Regions from separate parts of the Bradyrhizobium sp. 160 genome, predicted to be linked through region 3. Evidence: predicted binding sites of a transcription regulator. Region 3 holds the regulator's gene; each other region holds the start of a gene.
The links. The regulator LexA, encoded in region 3, represses DNA repair genes until DNA is damaged. The targets are predictions, from matches to a motif close to TGTTCNNNNTGTGTTCNG.
Positions count from the first base shown of each region.

Region 1: a site for LexA is predicted at 4,932-4,949, ahead of IVA98_RS35495 (DNA recombination protein RmuC). Genes of this name have one in related genera too.
Region 2: a site for LexA is predicted at 2,814-2,831, ahead of IVA98_RS17180 (helicase-related protein). Genes of this name have one in related genera too.

Region 1 covers NZ_JADPKD010000083.1:311,885-318,288, reverse strand. The annotation lists gene IVA98_RS35525 (DNA polymerase III subunit gamma/tau) at 1-191, shown strand, start outside; gene IVA98_RS35520 (YbaB/EbfC family nucleoid-associated protein) at 218-538, shown strand; gene recR (recombination mediator RecR) at 540-1,142, shown strand; gene IVA98_RS35510 (hypothetical protein) at 1,170-1,604, shown strand; gene IVA98_RS35505 (AmpG family muropeptide MFS transporter) at 1,749-3,107, opposite strand; gene IVA98_RS35500 (GIY-YIG nuclease family protein) at 3,268-3,570, opposite strand; gene IVA98_RS35495 (DNA recombination protein RmuC) at 3,701-4,900, opposite strand; gene def (peptide deformylase) at 5,072-5,596, shown strand; gene fmt (methionyl-tRNA formyltransferase) at 5,723-6,404, shown strand, end outside.
Region 2 covers NZ_JADPKD010000039.1:54,605-61,008, forward strand. The annotation lists gene IVA98_RS17165 (hypothetical protein) at 1-756, shown strand, start outside; gene rpmB (50S ribosomal protein L28) at 883-1,188, opposite strand; gene IVA98_RS17175 (DUF3108 domain-containing protein) at 1,700-2,509, shown strand; gene IVA98_RS17180 (helicase-related protein) at 3,112-6,404, shown strand, end outside.
Region 3 covers NZ_JADPKD010000008.1:597,996-604,399, reverse strand. The annotation lists partial or broken gene IVA98_RS05630 (ComEC/Rec2 family competence protein) at 1-1,006, shown strand, start outside; gene IVA98_RS05625 (hypothetical protein) at 1,147-1,581, opposite strand; gene lexA (transcriptional repressor LexA) at 2,149-2,850, opposite strand; gene IVA98_RS05615 (molybdopterin molybdotransferase MoeA) at 3,028-4,239, opposite strand; gene IVA98_RS05610 (hypothetical protein) at 4,461-4,667, opposite strand; gene IVA98_RS05605 (HAD family hydrolase) at 4,826-5,449, opposite strand; gene IVA98_RS05600 (alpha-hydroxy acid oxidase) at 5,466-6,404, opposite strand, start outside.

The sequences.
Region 1 (6,404 bases), on a different contig from region 3:
AGGCCGCGAAGCAGGAGCATGCGCGCACCGCCGAGGCCGATCCGCGCGTGCAGGAGGTGCTGTCGCGTTTCCCCGGTGCGAAGGTCGTCGAGGTCCGCAGGCTTGCCCCCGAGCTGCCGGAAGCCAATATTAACGCCGACTATGGCAGTGACGATCCGCCCGACGGTTCCGACGGCGACGATGAGCTCTGAGCCATTCTTTCCAAGGACGAGCACCGATGGCTGATTTTCTCGGCATGATGAAGCAGGCGGCGCAGCTGCAATCCAAGATGCAGGAGATGCAGGACCAACTCGCCAACGTGGAAGTCGAAGGCATCTCCGGCGGCGGCCTCGTCGCGGTGCGCATGACTGCGAAGATGGACGTTAAGGCCGTCAAGATCGACCCTGCGCTGATGAAGGCGGACGAGCGCGAGGTGCTGGAAGACCTGCTCGTCACCGCCTTCGGCGATGCCCGCCGCAAGGCGGAGACTGCGATGCAGGAGAAGATGCAGGCCCTGACCGGCGGGCTCGGCCTGCCGCCGGGGTTGTTCGGCCAGTAATATGGGCGCCGTTGCAGGTCCGGAGATCGAGCGGCTGGTCCAGCTCCTCGCGCGGCTGCCGGGCCTCGGCCCGCGCTCGGCGCGGCGCGCGGCGCTGCATCTGATCAAGAAGCGCGAAGCGCTGATGGTGCCGCTTTCGTCGGCCCTCCAGGTCGCGCTCGACAAGGTCGAGGTCTGCAAGACCTGCGGAAACATCGATACGCAGAATCCCTGCACCGTCTGCACCGATCCGAAGCGCGATCCCTCCATCATCGTCGTCGTCGCCGACGTCGCCGACCTCTGGGCGCTGGAGCGGGCCAATGCCACCCAGGGGCGTTATCATGTGCTCGGCGCGACATTGTCGCCGCTCGACGGCGTCGGCCCGCAGGACCTCACCATCGACGCATTGGTGGCGCGCGCGCATGATTCGCAGGTGCACGAGATCATTCTGGCGCTTAACGCAACGGTGGACGGCCAGACCACGGCGCACTACATCACCGACCTGCTCCAGGACGCCAATGTGAAGGTGACGCGGCTCGCCCATGGAGTTCCTGTCGGCGGCGAGCTTGATTATCTCGATGAAGGTACGCTATCGGCTGCGATGCGGCAGCGTACCCTGTTCTAGCCATCCAGAATTTACGGAACGGACGACATGACGAAACCTTTCGCCATACGATCGGCTTTGGTTGCGACGATGATGATGCTGGTGAGCCCGGCCATCTCCGCGCAGCAGGGCGATGAGGCGCTGCCGCCGTCCAAGCCCGGCAAGCCGATCAACACCGGCGACGTGCTCTCCGGCGAGTTGAATGCGATGAAGGTGCGCGACCTCAAGAACGGCAAGCGCGTTGCAACCTACCAGATCACCTCCGAGCCGCGCCGCCTGCCGCCCCCGAACGGGCTGTGCAATCTCGAGACCGGCCCCGAAACCTTCCAGCTCGTCACCTCCAGCGACGCGCAGGCCGCGCAGCTGAAATCATTCGTCGGCAAGGAAATCTCGGTCAAGGTTGACGAGATCGCCTGCGCCAGCGATGCCGGCCAGATGAGCGAGGCCGTGATCACCAAGTGGAGTTTGATCAAGAAGCAGTAGGAATGGCTCGCGATTGCCCCCTTGCCGCGGCTTTCTCCGCCGTCATTGCGAGCGAAGAAGCAAATCCAGAAATTCTTCCGCGGAAACGGTCTTGATTGCTTCGTCGCAAGAGCTCCTCGCAACGATGAAGGCGAGACGTCGGTCCTATACCCTGACTGGCCCCAGCGTCTTGAAATGCCCGCGCTTCTGGAGCCAGGCCAGCAGTACCAGGCTCGGGATCGCCACCAGCACGCAGATCACGAAGAACAGCGCCCAGCCGGTCGTATCAGCCACGAAGCCGGCACCTGAGGAGAGATACGTTCGCCCCACCGCCGCGAGCGCGGTGAGCAGCGCGTATTGCGTCGCCGTGTGCAACGGGTTCTTGCACAGGGCGGAGAGATAGGCGACGAAGATCACGGTGCCGATGGCGCTGGTGAAGTTCTCAGCCGTGATGGCGAAGGCGAGCGCCCATTGGCTGGTGCCGACGAACGCCAGCCAGGAGAACGAAAGGTTGGCGAGTGCCTGCACCACGCCGCCGATCCACAGGCTGGTCGCGAGCGAATAACGCCGCGCGACAAAACCGCCGGCAAAGCCGCCGAGCAACGTCGCGGCGAGCCCGACCCCCTTCACGATCGCCGCATAATCGTTGCGGGAAAAGCCGAGGTCGATCACGAACGGCGCGGTCATCGTGCCGGAGAACGCGTCGGTGAACTTGAACAGAACGACGAAGGCGAGCGCGGCGAGCGCGTCTTTCCGCGACAGGAATTCCGAGAACGCCCCGATCGCGGCGCGCAGCACGCGCGCGAACGCGGTCTCGGCCTTTGTCGCAGCTTCCGCCCGCACCGATTGCTCGGGCTCGGTTGCGAGGAGCGCCGTGATGGTGCCAATCAGCACCATCGCCGCCATCACCACATAGCCCCACATCCAGGCCGATTGCCGGCTAATGCCGGTGCCCTCGAAGCCGGAGACGATGAACAGCGCGCCCGCGGTCGAGACCAGCATGCCGATGCGATAGGCCGCGACATAAGCGGCCATGCCGGCTGCCTGCTCGCTCTCGGGCAAGCTCTCGACACGGAAGGCATCGACCACGATGTCCTGGGTCGAGGACATGGTTGCGACCAGCAGCGCGCCGAGCGCGACGTAGAACGGCGAGCGCGCGGGATCGGTGAGCGCCAGCAGCAGGATGGCGATGATCAGCAACATCTGCGAGAACAAGAGCCAGCCACGCCGCCGCCCGAAGGCGCGGGTGAACAGCGGCACATGCATCGCATCCACCAATGGCGCCCACAAAAATTTCAGCGTGTAGGGCGTGCCGACCAGCGCAAACAGCCCGATGGTCTTGAGATCGACTCCGGCCTCGCGCATCCACACCAGCAGCGTCGAGCCCGACAGCGCCAGCGGCAGGCCGGATGAGAAGCCGAGGAACAGCACGATCAGCACCCGCGGTTGCAGGTACACGGCAAGGCTGTCACGCCAAGAGGCGGCGGCAGCGCCGGCGGAGGAGGTCGCGTCGGGTGCGGTCATGCGGAGGTGTTAGCAGATTCTGGCCGCCACAAGGGAGGTGTCGTCGCCCTCTCCGCTGTCATCGTCCGCGAAGGCGGACGATCCAGTATCCACCAGCGTCTCGATCCAATAGGACCGCCGCGGCGTACTGGATGCCCCGCCTTCGCGGGGCATGACGACCTTATGGCAGCCCGGCTATTCCGGGATACAAGTCATCCCAGTTCGGGTTGTGCTGCTCAATCAGCCGGATCTTCCAGGCCCTGTTCCACTTCTTAAGGCGCTTCTCGCGCTTTATTGCGTTCTCGGGATCATCGAACTGCTCAAAGTAGACAGCCTTGCGACGTCGTACTTTTCCGTGAAGCTCTCGACGAGTTTTTGATCTGTGCTCTGCGACCCGGCGGATGAGGTCATTTGTCACGCCGATATAGAGCGTTGCGCCAATTTTGCTGGCGAGAATGTAGACGTAGTAATGGCGTGCACTCATGCGACACCCCTACTGCTGTCATCGTCCGCGAAGGCGGACGATCCAGTAATCACCAGCGCCTCGGCTCAACCACGATTGCCGCGGCGTACAGGATGCCCCCTGCGCGGGGCATGACAGTGTGCCCCAAATCTCACTCCCCTGCCTGCAGCTTCCTCGGGAACACCTCGCCCGCGCCCGTCGCTACCAGCCGTGGGGCATCGGGGGCATCGCTCTTGCTGAAATCGAGCTCCTCGATACGTCCGGCGCGCTTTTCGATCTTGTCGGCCGAGATCAGAACCTGGCGGACGTCCTCGTTGACGTCGGAGAAATGCTTTTGCAGTTTCAGCACTCGGTCGCGCAGACGACTCAAATCGTCGCCGAGCTTGATAACCTCGGTGCGGATCTGGTCGGCTGCGTCGCGCATGCGCGCGTCCTTCATGATCTGCTGCATCACCTGGATCGCGAGCATCAAAAGCGACGGCGACACCAGCACCACGCGAGCGCGGTACGCTTTCTGGATCACGTCGTCAAAGCCGTCATGGATCTCGGCATAGACCGATTCCGACGGCACGAACATCAGCGCCATCTCCTGGGTCTCGCCCGTGACGAGGTATTTTTCGGCGATGTCGCTGACGTGCTTCATCACGTCGCCGCGTAGCCGCTGCGTGGCAATCCGCCGCTCCTCGTCGGTGCGGGCATCGTGCAGGGCCGTCACCGCCTCCAGCGGAAATTTTGCATCGATGCAGAGCGGGCGCTGGTCGGGCAGGAACACGACGCAATCCGGCCGCTTGCCGGTCGAGAGCGTGAACTGGAACTCGTAGGACCCCTTTGGAAGACCGTCCTGGACAATCGCCTCCATCCGCGCCTGGCCGAAGGCGCCGCGCGACTGCTTGTTGGCGAGCACGTCGCGCAGGGTCGTCACCTGGGTGGTGAGGTCGGTGAGGTTCTTGTGCGCGCTGTCGATGATGCCGAGCCGCTCATGCAGCGCGCGCAGGCTCTCCATGGTGTTGCGGGTGGAGTGTTCCATGGACTGGCCGACGCGATGCGTCACCGAATCCAGCCGCTCATTGACCGCCCGTGCCATCTCGGCCTGGCGGCCGGCCAGCGCCTGGGTCATGGCGTCGACCCGGCCCGAAGCCTCGCTCTGCGCCCGCAGCACCTCGCTCAGGCGCTCCTCGAGCTCGTCGGCACGGATGGCATTGGCCATCGCGAGTTCCGCGCCGCGCCGCCCGGAGCGCGCGATCACCACGGCAATCACCACCAGCAGGATGAGGACGAGGGCGCCGAAGCCGATCAGCGCGTCGATGGTGCGCACCGGCCAGTCGCCGAGCACGAAGATGATCTCGTTCATGCCGACCCTTCTAGCCGATTCGCCGGGCTCCACGAACGAATAGCGAACGTCTATGGCCAAAGTCCCGTTGATTCTTATGGTTAACGAAATCTGAAGTTTTATGGTTAGCGGAGGGTTAACGGAGTTCCGCGCCGGATTGACCGCACCCGACACGCAGCTTAAATCGCGGCCATGGCCCTAAGAGAAATCATCATCCTGCCCGACAAGCAGCTGCGTTTGGTCTCCAAGCCGATCGAGAAGGTCACGTCGGAGATCCGCAAGCTTGCCGACGACATGTTCGAGACCATGTACGACGCGCCTGGCATTGGCCTCGCCGCGATCCAGGTCGCGCAGCCGCTGCGGCTGATCACCATGGACCTCGCCAAGCGCGACGAGGACGGCGAGACCAGGCACGAGCCGCGCGTCTTCATCAATCCGGAGATTCTCTCCTCCTCGGAGGAACTTTCAGTGTACGAGGAAGGCTGCCTCTCGATCCCCGAATATTACGAGGAGGTCGAGCGCCCGGCGAAGGTGCGCGTGCGCTTCACCGATCTCGACGGCAAGCTGCACGAAGAGGATGCCGAAGGCCTCTATGCCACCTGCATCCAGCACGAGATCGATCATCTCAACGGCGTCCTGTTTGTCGACTACCTGTCGAAGCTGAAGCGCGACCGCGTCATGAAGAAGTTCGAGAAGGCCGCCAAGCGCGCGGGGTAGAGTAGGCTTTCTGTCGTTCCGGGGCGATGCGAAGCATCGAACCCGGAACCTCGAGATTCCGGGTTCGGCTCTTCGCGCCGCCCCGGAATGACTGTCACGGGATTGCGCCTTTCGCAGGTCTTCCACATGCCCCTCCGCCTGATCTTCATGGGCACGCCCGATTTCTCCGTGCCGACGCTGCTCGAGCTGGTCGCGCATGGCCACGAGATCGCCGCCGTCTACACCCGCGCGCCGAAGCCGGGCGGACGGCGCGGCCTGCAATTGCAGCCCACTCCGGTTGAAGAAGCCGCGCGAAAACTCGGCGTTCACGTGCTGACGCCGAAGACGTTGAGGACGCCGGAAGCGCTCGACGAGTTTCGCGCCTTCGATGCCGATGCCGCCGTCGTCGTCGCCTATGGCATGATCCTGCCGCAGGCGATCCTCGATGCGCCGAAGCTCGGCTGCTACAATCTGCACGCTTCGCTCTTGCCGCGCTGGCGCGGCGCCGCGCCGATCAACCGCGCCATCATGGCGGGCGATGCCGAAAGCGGCGTGATGGTGATGAAGATGGATGTCGGCTTAGATACCGGCGACGTCGCCATGGCCGAGCGCATCGCGATCACCGACAGCATGACCGCGGCCGATCTGCACGATCGCCTGTCCCGGTTAGGTGCCGATTTGATGGTGCGCGCGATGGCGGCGCTCGCACGCGGCGGGCTCCAGCTCAAAAAGCAGAGCGAGGACGGTGTCACCTATGCCGCTAAGATCGACAAGGCCGAGGGGCGGATCGATTGGACCAAACCCGCACGCGCGGTGCTGCGCCACATCC
Region 2 (6,404 bases), on a different contig from region 3:
GCTGTGCCGCTTGGTGATAATCTGTGGCTCAGCGCCTTGCGTGCTGATGCAGACACCATCGATGAGTGGCGCTTTCTTCGTGGCTTGGAAAATCGAGCTCCCTTTCATATTGGCCTGGATCGAAAGATTGCTGCTAACGTAGACTTCGAATTCGAAGATAAGAGCGCGATTGCGCTAGGACTGGCATATGAATTTGATGCTTTGGCAGTTAGCTTTGACTGTGAGACTTGGCGTCGGTCCGAAGTGGACGTCTTCAGGCTCGAACTGCAGGATGAAGCGCTCGAATCGGAAGTTGTCGTTGTCCGAAACGCTTCGATCCGAGGTCACGTCGATCCGGTGCGTGCTTGGATGCGCATTGTGGCGCTGCAGGCGCCTAGCGATGGGGATGATTTGTGGGACAATCGAGCCGAACGCTTCCCGCGCCTTCGTTTCTTGCCGCGTGTAGAGGAGCAAGTGCGTTCGCTAAGATCGGGAGCGCCTGAATTGTTGGCCGTGAACCGGCGCCTATGGGAAATTCAGTGCGCGCTTGCAGAGTGGAATCCTGAGTCACACGCTCTCCCGACTTTTCGTACTAAGGTTACCCCTGAACACGAGCAACGCCGATCCTTATTCAACTTCGTAGATGTGCAAGGAGAGGTGCGCTGCTTCGATCTGCACGCGCGATACACGCCCGGTGCCGGGAGGATCCATTTGTGGTGCGACCGTTCCAATGGAACGGCCGCTATTGGCTACATTGGTGAAAAAGTCCAATCGTGACGAGGTCAGGAATTACGACCTGTCACAAACAAAAACGGCCGGATCTTCCGATCCGGCCGCAACGCAACTCTACTGGCTAAGCCTACGCCACACGACGCAACTTAGCCCCCGCCCAATTCTGAATTCTTAGCTCGCCTTCTTCGCCGGCGCGTCGCCGACCTTCTTCTGGATGGCGCGCTTCAGCTCGAGGGCGCGCGGCGACAGGACGTCGGCGCTGGCCTTGAGCAGGAAGGCATCCAAGCCGCCATTGTGGTCGACGCTCTTGACCGCGTTGGTGGAGACGCGCAGGCGCACGTTGCGCTCGAGGGCTTCCGAGATGAACGTCACGTTGACGAGGTTCGGCAGGAAGCGGCGCTTGGTCTTGATGTTGGAGTGGCTGACCTTGTGGCCGACGAGGGGGCCCTTGGCCGTCAGTTCGCAGCGGCGAGACATGGTAGAAATCCTCAGGTTCGAGCCCCCAACGATTTGCGGCCGCCATTCGGGGCGCCACGGGGGCAAATTCTTTCGTCCTTGCAGGGAGCGGGCGGACGTATAGGGGGGAAGGGGCGGGACGTCAAGGTTTTGGGGTGGATTTAGCCCCACGCCGGGCGTCATCGCCCGCGAAGGCGGGCGATCCAGTATTCCACCGGCGCGGCTGGAGTCGAGGGGCCGCAGCGTGCTGGATGCCCCGCTTTCGCGGGGCATGACCGCGGAGGGGGCGGGGAAAGGTTGGCGCCAAGGGCTACCGCCCGATCACCAAAACGGCAATGATCGGAACGCCTTACCATCACATAAAGGGCGTATTCGCGGCCGAAGAGTCCTGGGGAGTTCCGCCGCTTTTGGCGTCCAGCACATTGTTTGCCGCTGTTTTTGGCTTAACTAACAAGGCCTGACGGCCCCATTGGATGGCTTCGTGAATATCCTGACCTCTCACCCGCCGCGGCGGCGCGCCGGCCAGTTGGCCCTGGCGGCGTTCTGCGGCCTCGTCTTGGCGTGGGGAGCGGCGCCGGCAACGGCGCAAGGCAAGCTCGAGGCGCAATATGAGGCGACACTATCGGGCATTCCCGTCGGCAAGGGCGCCTGGAACATCGACATCCAGGACGACGTGTTCGCGGCCGCGGCTTCCGGCGGCACCACGGGGCTTTTGAAGTCGTTCGCGGGCGGCTCGGGCACCGGCGCCTCGCAGGGCCGCGTCGTCAACGGCGCGCTGGTTGCGACCGGCTATCAGGCCTCCACCACCACCTCGAAGAAGACCGAAGAGATCCGCATCACCCTCGACAAGGGCAATGTGAAGGATTTTGCGATCCTGCCGGAGCCGCCGGTCGACCCCGATCGCATCGTCGTCACCGAAGCGCATCGCCGCGGCGTCTGGGATCCGATGACGGCCTCGCTGCTGCGCGTGCCCGGCAATGGCGATCCGGTGTCGCCCGAGGCCTGCCATAATAGCGCGCCCGTGTTCGACGGCCGCATGCGCTACGACTTGAAACTCGATTTCAAGCGCATGGAGAGCGTGAAGGCCGAGAAGGGCTACAAGGGCCCGGTCGTGGTCTGCGCGCTCTATTTCGTGCCTGTGGCCGGCTACATCCCCGATCGCCCCGTGATCAAATACCTCGCCGCCCAGCGCAACATCGAGATCGCCTTTGCGCCGGTGGCGGGAACGCGCATTCTGGTCCCGTTCTGGCTGAAAGTGCCGACGCCGTTGGGACCTGCGATGCTGGAAGCGACCAGCTTCATCACCTCCCCCCAGCCGCCACGCGTCGCCAAGACGCAGTAGGGGTTCTTAACCCTCCCCTCCAAGGGAGGGTAAAAGGAAGTCTTGTGAATTCAACGGCTTACCTACTGTGCATGGGGTTGTTTTCGCACTTTTTGTTTGGCAGGTCGGCGAAGCTGGAATCCATTTGACTCCCGCCTGATTCTGATTCGACTCCCGGCCGTCCCCAGCCTTAAGGAACACGTCATCAAATCGTCGCTTGTACGGCAGCCGGAGCCTTCATCTAGTGCACGCCTGTGGCGAGTCCCGCGACATGTTGCGTGAACGGAACGGGACTCGGCAGGGAGTCAGCGATTCGGCCGCGATTCGTTCTAGAGTCGTTCCGAAGCTTAAGGCGAACGGGAAAAGCGTCGCAAAGTGAGACACTGCGCGAGGTTGGGAAGACTGCTCCGCGTTCGCTGTCACCGCGCGGCTTGACCGGGCGATCCAGTACGCCGAGGCAATCGTGGTTGAGCCGATGAGCCGCGGCGGACTGGATGCCCCGGTCAAGCCGGGGCATGACAGCGGAGCGCGTGGTGGCGTTCGGAGACATCGCTGACACCTGATCGCCTCATCGTCTCAAACAGCACTGACATTCGCCCAAATCGGCACTACCTATCTCCAGAATGGCTTTTTCTTCCTCCCCCTTCGCTTCCGAGCGTGCCCCCGGTGCCGGCGTCACTGCGGTGCTCGGGCCGACCAACACCGGCAAGACCCATCTCGCCATCGAGCGGATGCTCGCGCATCCCTCCGGCATGATCGGCCTGCCGCTGCGCCTGCTTGCGCGCGAGGTCTACAACAAGATCGCCGATCGCGCGGGGCCAGAGAGCGTCGCGCTCGTGACCGGCGAGGAGAAGATCAAGCCGAAGAAGCCGCGCTATTGGGTCTCGACCGTCGAGGCGATGCCGCGCGATCTCGACGTCTCCTTCCTCGCCATCGACGAGGTCCAGATCGCCTCGGACCTCGAACGCGGCCACGTCTTCACCGACCGCATCCTCAACCGCCGCGGCCGCGACGAGACGCTGCTCTTGGGCGCTGCGACCATGCGCCCGATCATCGAGCGCCTCTTGCCGGGCGTGTCCATGATCACGCGGCCGCGCCTGTCGCAGCTCGAATTCGCCGGCGACCGCAAGATCACGCGCCAGCCGCGCCGCACCGCCATCGTCGCCTTCTCCGCCGACGAGGTCTACGCCATTGCCGAGCTGATCCGCCGCCAGCATGGCGGCGCCGCCGTGGTGCTGGGCTCGCTCAGCCCTCGCACCCGCAACGCGCAGGTGGCGATGTTCCAGAACGGCGATGTCGACTATCTCGTCGCCACCGACGCCGTCGGCATGGGCCTCAATCTCGACGTTGACCACGTTGCCTTTGCCTCCGATCGCAAGTTCGACGGCTACCAGTTCCGCCGCCTGACACCCTCGGAATTTGCGCAGATCGCCGGCCGCGCCGGCCGCGCCACGCGCAACGGCACCTTCGGCACCACCGGCCGCTGCGCGCCGTTCGAGCCCGAACTCGTCAACGCGCTCCAGAACCACACCTTCGATGCCGTGAAGATGCTGCAATGGCGCAACTCGAAGCTGGATTTCTCCTCGCTCGGCGCGCTCCAGGTGTCGCTGAACCTGGGCCCAGGGCACGAGGCGCTGACGCGCGCCCCGATCGCCGAGGACATGCGCGTGCTCGACCACGCCGCCCGCGACGTCGATGTGCGCGATATCGCGCATGGCAACGCGGCCGTGGAGCGCCTCTGGGAGGCCTGCCAGGTCCCCGATTACCGAAAGCTGTCGCCGGCCGCTCATGCCGAGCTGGTGACGACGCTGTACGGCTTCCTGATGCAAAAGGGATGCATCCCCGATAGCTGGTTTGCCGCCCAGGTCGATCAGGCCGACCGCGTCGATGGCGACATCGACACGCTGTCGGCCCGGATCGCGCAGATTCGCACCTGGACCTTCGTCGCCAACCGCCCGGATTGGCTGAAAGACCCCGAACGCTGGCAGGGGATCGCGCGCGAGGTCGAAAATAAATTATCGGATGCGCTCCATGAACGCTTGACTGAGCGTTTCGTTGATCGCCGTACCAGTGTATTGATGCGCCGCCTGCGGGAGAACACGAGCTTGAATACTGAAATCGGCAAGACCGGCGAAGTCATCGTCGAAGGCCACGTCATCGGCCGCCTCGACGGCTTCACCTTTGCACCGGACGCTGCGGAAGCCGGCTCCGATGCGAAAGCCTTGCAGGCTGCAGCGCAAGCGGTGCTCGCCGGCGAGATCAACGCGCGCGCCGAAAAGCTGGGCAATGCACCGGACGAGCAGTTCGTGCTGACCTCGGAAGGCATCATCCGCTGGACCGGCGATGCCGTGGCGCGCCTGTCCGCCGCAGACGACGCGCTGCATCCGCGCATCCGCATCATCTCCGACGAGCGCCTGACCGGCGGCCCGCGCGAGAAGGTGCAGGCCCGGCTCGAGCTCTGGCTCAAGACGCATATCGAAAAGCTGCTCGGGCCGATGTTCGAGCTGTCAAAGGCCGAGGATGTCACCGGCATCGCCCGCGGCATCGCCTATCAGCTGGTCGAGGCGCTCGGCGTGCTGGAGCGTCCGAAGATCGCCAGCGAGCTGAAGGATCTCGACCAGTCCTCGCGCGCGGTCTTGCGCAAGTACGGCGTCCGCTTCGGGGCCTATCACATCTACTTCCCCGGCCTGCTCAAGCCCGCCGCGCGCGCCCTCGCAGCGCTGCTCTGGGCGTTGAAGCAGGACAATGTCGATCTCTCCGCGCTGTCTGGCGCTCAGCATTTGGCATCTTCGGGCCGCACCTCGTTCCCGGTCGACAAGCAGCTGCCGCGCGATGCCTATCGCGTGCTCGGCTACAAGCAGGCCGGCGAGCGCGCCGTGCGCGTCGATATTTTGGAGCGGCTTGCCGATCTGATCCGCCCGGCGCTGGCTTGGCGCGAGAACTCGCCCGGCGAAAAGCCGGCCGGCGCGTTCGACGGCCGCGGTTTTGTGGTGACGCAGGCGATGACCTCGCTCACCGGATCGGCCGGCGAGGACTTTGCGTCGGTGCTGCGCGCGCTCGGCTATCGCATGGAGAAGCGTCCGCCGTTGCCGCCAAAGCCTGTGGTGACCGAGACGGTCGCGGCAGAGACGCCGCCCGTCGAGGGCAGCGCGGAGACGTCGACCGAGACCGCAGCGGAGGCCGTAGCGGGTCTGCCCGCAGAAGCATCCGCCAAAGCCGCTCCTGAAGCCGTCGCCGTCGAAGACGCCCCCGGCATGGAGCAGCGCGACGAGGGCGCGCACGAGCCAGAGCCTGCGCCGGAAGCTCCGCCTAAGGCCGCCGTCACGCCCGAAGATGCCCCCAGCATCGCGCCACCGGCGGAAGAGATTGCTGCGCCGGCAGAGGCTGCCGGCCTCGAAGCCGCTGCCGCCGAGACCGCGGCAACGGAAGCTACCGCAGCGCCTGAGGCTGCCGCGCCTGAAGCCGTCGCGCCTGAGGCTGCCGCGCCTGAGGCTGCGGCGACGCCGGCCGAGCCCGAGCTCGTCGAGGTCTGGCGTCCCGGCGGCCGTCACGAGGATCGCAAGCCGCGCCACGAGCGCCATCGCCATCAGCGTCACCATCAGCCGCGTCCGCAGGCGGGTGCAGAAGCTAGCACGGCCGCGCCCGGCGAAGCAGCCGAAGGCGCGAAGCCGGGTGAGCGCCATCGCCATGGTGGTGGTCATCGCCGCGACGCGGCCAAGGATTTTCGCAAGGGCCGCGAAGGTGGTGGAGACGGTGCGCCGCGTCCCGAGGGGCGTGACGACAGGAATCGCCGTTTCGAGGGCAAGGACCGCGACAACAAGGATCGCGATCGCAACCGTGACAACAAAGGCAAGTTCGGCGATCGCGACAAGGGCCGCGACAACCGTGGCCGCGACCGCCGCGACCGCGAGTCCGG
Region 3 (6,404 bases):
CCTGTTTGCCTCGCCCGATCATTCCGCGACGGCGCGCATCGCGCTTTGGGGCGGCCGCGAGATCGCGATGCTATTCCTGGCCTCGCTGATCGCAGGACTTGCGACCACGCCCTATGCCGCCTTCCACTTCCATCGCGTCACGCCGTTCGGCGTGCTCGCCAATCTCGGCGCGATGCCGGTGGTCTCGGCACTGGTGATGCCGGCGGGCCTGTTCGGCCTGCTCGCGGCTCCCTTTGGGCTTGACGGTGTGTTCTGGTGGCTGATGGGGATCGGCATCGACTGGATGGTCGCGGTGTCGCGCTGGGTTGCGGCGCTGCCCGGTGCAGTCGGCCGGATCCCTGCGTTCGGCACCGCGCCGTTGATCGCGGCAAGCCTCGGGATCATCGTGATGGGTCTGTTGCGCACGCCCTTGCGCTGGTCCGGTGCCTTGGTGCTGCTGGCTTCCATCGCGTGGGGGCTGTCGGTGCGGCAGCCCGATATCCTGATTGCCGGGGACGGCGCCAGCGTCGCGGTGCGGGGCAGGGACGGGCAGTTGCATGTGATCCGGGCGAGCAAGGATGGCTTTCTGCTCAAACAGTGGTTAGCTGCCGACGCCGATCCGCGCGATGCCGGGAGTAGCTCGCTGGCTGACGGCGTGTCGTGCGATGAGTCCGGCTGTGTGACGCCGCTTGCCGACGGTCGGCTGGTCGCGCTTTCCCTGCGCATCGATGCGCTGGCTGAGGATTGCAGTCGTGCCGCGCTGGTGGTCACGACGCGCCCCGCGCCGCCCGATTGCGCGGCGATGGTGGTCGACCGGCAACGTCTCGCCAGCCAAGGCGCGCTGGCATTGACGCAGCGTGGTGACGGCTTTGCGATTCAGGCGGTGAGAGCAAGAGGCACAAGCCGTCCCTGGCTGCCGGCCGGCGCCGGCGAGGGTGATTTCGACGGCAGCCTTGTGCCGAGGACGGCCGCGGCCCGCAACCGGGATGCAACGCCGGCGGAGACCGACCTGCAGGTCGACGATTAGGCGCCGGACGATTAAAAACAAACGCGAAGAGTAGGTCCGGGTCCGACCGGACGTTCCGCAGCATTAAATCTTACCATCTCGCCGGCCTCGGCCGGCGATGGCAATTTCAATCCTGGCCCGACCCCGCGGGCGGGGACGGCTCAGCCAATCGGCAAGCGCGTGATCGTCGACCGGCTATCGGCGACGATCTGCGGCTTGTGCTCGCGCTCGCTGACCGGCTGCGTCACCGGCAATTGCAGCACGGTTGCGCGCTGGCCTTCGACGAGCTGCGTCACCAGCACGTATTTGCCGTCGGGGAATTCGATCGCGTCATGATGGCGGTCGGGTATGTGCGGATCGATCTTGCCGAACTTGCCGACGCGGGAGTTGATGGTGCGCGTCCAGATCCAGCGATTATCGTAACGGACGTTGTCGGCGAAGGCGAGCTCCGTTCCCGGCAGCAGGCAGACGGCCACGGTCGGATCGGCCGCGGAAGCAAAGCCGCGCGTTGAGGTGCCGCGGAACGTTGTCGACACGATCGTCTCGCCGACTTCGGCGGGGCGAGATGCAACGGCATGCAGGCTGTAGTCACACATCGGGTGCTCCTCATTCGAAGATAGCAACCCGCGCCTCCTTCGGAGGCGCAAGCCTCTATCAGAGTGGAAGCACGTAACGCTCTGCTCCGTTGTAGGCAAATCTGCGGCTGGCGTTGCCGGACGCGATCACATTATCTTTCCCGAAGCCATAGGAACAAAGCTCGCTTCAGTGCATTCGGCGGATGCGAGCGCCCGTGGCCTACGGGCGCCGACCAGGGGAATGTGGCCAGCTTCGCCGTGGCTGTCGGTCGATGGCAGTTCGGGCGTTGCGGAAATGCTCGCTCCCTGCGTGCGCCGACTTGCGTGCGTGGTGCTGCAATTGAGTTGCGAATGCTTGCGCGGCCGATCAAGCGATCAGCACGCTGCGAAGGCGCTTAAGGCGATCCTGCACATCGTAATCTCCTAAGATCTCTTCACAAGCGATGAGTGCTTGGGGCCGCATGCCGAGGATGGAGCGCCGGAGAGAGGGGCCGGATAATCTGCGCAAGACCAAAAGACTATCCAGCTGGAGCGGACCGTCGTCCGCTCCAATCGGAATCATTGGTATCGAATGACCGCTAGCTCGTCTCAGTACTTGCGGTACAGCCCGATCAGCTTGCCCTGAATCTTCACCCGGTTCGGCGGCAGGATGCGCACCTCATAGGCGGCATTGGCGGGCTCGAGCGCGATCGACGCCCCCCGGCGGCGGAAGCGCTTGAGCGTCGCTTCCTCGTCGTCGATCAGGGCCACCACGATGTCGCCGGTATCGGCGCTCTCGTTACGCTGGATCAGCGCCATGTCGCCATCGAGAATGCCAGCTTCGACCATCGAATCGCCGCGCACTTCGAGTGCGTAGTGCTCGCCTGAGCCGAGCATGTCGGGCGGCACGCTGATGGTGTGACTGCGGGTCTGCAACGCTTCGATCGGCGTGCCGGCCGCGATGCGACCCATCACGGGCACCGCAACGGGACGCTCGCCCTCGTCCGCGGAAGAACTGGAGCTCGCGCGCACCTTGCCGAGATTGCCCTCGATGACGCTCGGCGTGAAGCCGCGGCGGCTGCCGGCGGCGGCCTGGAGCTCGGGCAGCTTGATCACCTCGATGGCGCGGGCGCGGTTGGGCAGGCGGCGGATGAAGCCGCGCTCCTCGAGCGCAGTGATCAGGCGATGGATGCCCGATTTCGAGCGCAGGTCGAGCGCATCCTTCATCTCGTCGAAGGAGGGCGGCACGCCGCTTTCCTTCAGACGTTCGCTGATGAACCGCAGAAGCTCGTATTGTTTGCGCGTTAACATCTCGACCAAAGTCCCCCGGTTGATGTCGTTCGATTCCGAGACGCTGAATTGGAGCGGTAGACCGCTACATGCTCGAAACAAATCATGAACGGACACTATATGTTCCATATGTGTTCCGCAACTGCTTAATTTACCGTGAACGCGGCAAAGTTCGCGGAACGCGTGTAGTGGATGCGTTCAGACGGGCAGGCGCAGCACCTCGCAAGGCGAGCCGGCCTCTGCCTTCGGAGCGAACGGTGCGCGGACGAGAAGTGCCTGTGCTGCAGCGAGATTCGCAAGCAGCGAGGAATCCTGGTGATCGACGGGAAGGGCCACCAGCGTGCCGTCGTCGCGCGTCTCCAGATGTGCGCGCAGATAGTCCGCGCGCATATCGTTTGCGTCCACATCGCGGCCGAGCACGGCGCGCTCTTGTCGGTGATGAATCACGGATCGTCCCGACAAGGCGCGAATCAGCGGCACCAGGAACAGGAAGGCGCACACGTAGGATGACACGGGATTACCCGGCAGGCCGATCACGCGCATCGCGCCGAGCCGCCCATGCATCATCGGCTTGCCCGGGCGCATCGCGATCTTCCAGAACGCCATCGCGACGCCTTCGTCCCTCAGCGCCTGCTGGACCAGATCGTGGTCGCCGACCGACGCGCCGCCGCTCGTGACCAGGATCTCGGCGCCGCTCTCGCGGGCGCGGCGGATGCCGGCAGTGGTGGCCTCCAGCGTATCGGCGACAATGCCAAGGTCGATGGTATCGGCCCCCTCGCTGCGGGCGAGCGCGTGCAGGGCGTAGCCGTTGGAATAGACGATCTGGCCGCGACCGGGCGTGGTTCCCGGCATTACCAGTTCGTCGCCGGTGGCGAGGATCGCGACCTTCGGACGGCGGCAGACGGCAAGCTGCGGATGATTCATGGCGGCGGCGAGTGCGAGATCGCGCTCGGTGAGACGGGTTCCCTTGCGCAGGAGCAGGTCGCCTTCGGAGAAGTCGACGCCCGCGGGGCGGATGTGGCGGCCGGCAATGGCGGCTTCCTTGATCGTGATGCGCTTGCCGTCCGCAACCGTGTCCTCCTGGATCACGACTGCGTCGGCACCGTTGGGAATGACGCCGCCGGTGAAGATCCGCACGGCTTCGCCGGGGCCCAGCGTTCCCGCGAATGGACGACCCGCCGCCACCTCGCCAATCAAGGTGAGCGCACTATCGAGCTTTGTTGCATCGCTCGCGCGCACCGCGTAGCCGTCCATCGCCGACATTGCTTCCGGCGGCTGTGTGCGCAGCGCCGCGACATCGCGTGCGAGCACGCGATGATAGGCCTCGTTGAGGGAAACCATCGCTTCAGGCAGCGGCTCCGCACCTGCCAGCACCGCGGCAAGCGCGTCAGAAACCGGCATCAAGGCCAAGGGCGGAAACTCCTGCTGAGCATATCGGCAATGGGCGGCGAAAGTTCTAGCCGAGTGCAGGCGTGAGGCAAAGGCGCCGACAGGATGATTTATCCTGCGTGATCTCCGTCATGAAGAATCGTGCGCAGACCGGTCACGGCATGATCCGGAAGGCGAGACAGACCGGTACGAGGATAGCCATGGCGAGGACGACAAGGATGAGCGCCACGGCCAGCATCGGATCAACTCTGCGTCTGTTCGCCCGAACTGACGCCGGCTGTCACGTCCGGAGCTTTGGGGCTTTGATCCTTGTCCGGCAGCGGATCGGCCTGCGACTTTAGGTCGGCGGCCTTGCTGATCAGCTTGGCGGAGAGGCGCGAATCCGAGGTGGTCTTGGCGAATTCGAGCAGCAAGGAGGCTTGCTTTGTGAGGTAGGCTTTGCCCAGCACGAGAATAAGTCCGATGTAGACGTCCCAACGGACTCATAGAGTCCGGAGGGAGGTATTCCGTTCCCGGAACTCTGTACAAAAATGTACAAAGTGAATTGGTCCCTACCCGAGCGGATTTGGGTGCCCGGAACCCGACCCGATCCGGTCGGCATCGGTGGTCAAATTCCCAACGCTAGCAAGGCCTTGCCGACATCACCGGGCGAGGTGACATGCACCGCCGTCAGTCCACGCGCTCGCGCCCCCTCGATGTTCTCGGCAAGGTCGTCGAAGAAGACGATTCGGCTGGCTGGCAGGCCGATCGCCGCCACGACATGATCGAACGCCTCTGCATCCGGTTTGCGCAGGCCGATGCTGGACGACAGATAGAGCTCGCGGAAATGCCCGAGCACCCCGGCATATTCCTTCGAGAAATAGTCGACATGTGGCCGGTTGGTGTTGGAGAAGGCATATAGCGGCACCTGCTTCGCCGCGCGCGGCAAGAGCTCGGCGATCTCAGGCATCTCGCCGGCGAAGATCGCGTTCCATCCCTCCAGAAATTGCGCGTCGGAAATGCCGATCCCGAGCGATGAACGCAGCGATTGGAAATAATCCTCGTCGCTGATCTTGCCGACCTCGTGCAGCCGGTAGGCCTCGTCACGCACATAGCGTGCGACGATGGCCTCGGGCTGGCAGCCCGCATGCCCCGCCCAGCAGGCGATCGCCTTGGAGAAATCGATATCGAGCACCACGCGGCCGAGATCGAACAGGAGCGCATCGGCGCTACCGGGGGAGAGTGAGGTCATCGCGTTCTTTCACTTTTCAGTATCGGTAGGGCTCGTGGTCGAACAGCGGGAACGCGCTGAACACGCTCGGCGCATTCGTTGCGGTCGCCTGATGCAGGCAGGATTTGTCGACTTCGGCGAACGAGGTGGCACCCAGGAGGCCGAGGCAGCGCAGCACTTCGTCCTCCAGCAGTTCCAGCATTCGCATCACGCCTGCTTCGCCGGCCGCGGCCAGCGCCCAGCATTGCAGCCGGCCGATGCCGACGATGTCGGCGCCGGCCGCGATCGCCTTGACGATGTCGGTGCCGCGGCAGAAGCCGCCATCGACCATGATCTTGGCGCGGCCCTTCACCGCCTCGACGATTTCAGGCAGCACATGCATGGCGCCGCGGCCGTGATCGAGCTGACGGCCGCCATGGTTGGAGACGTAGATCCACTCGACACCGTGATCGATCGCGATCTGAGCGTCCTCGGCGGTGGCGATGCCCTTCAGGATCAGTGGGATCCTGAACTTGTCCTTGATCATCTTCACCGTCCGCCATTCCAGACCCTTCTGGAAATCGCCGCCGGTCGCGCGCAGGCGGCTTTCGCGAACGTAGCGCTTGGCGATGTCACGTTCGCGACGGCTGTAATGGGCGGTGTCGACAGTCAGGCAGAACGCGGCATAGCCGTTCTTCTCGCTCCGGCTGACGACATCGGCGACGAAGGCATCGTCGCCGCGGACATAGAGCTGATAGAGCCGCAGCGCGTCGGGCGCGGCCTCGCCGGTCTTCTCGAGCCCCGGCTCGGACACCGAGCTCAACATGTGCGCCGCACCGAAGGTGCCGGCGGCGCGCGCGACGCTTGCCGCGCCATCGGGATCGAAGATCTCCAGCGCACCGACGGGGGCGAGCACCACCGGCAGCCGCATCCTGCGGCCGAACTGCTCGACGGAGCCGTCGACCTTGCGAACGTCGCGCAGCACGCGCGGGCGGAA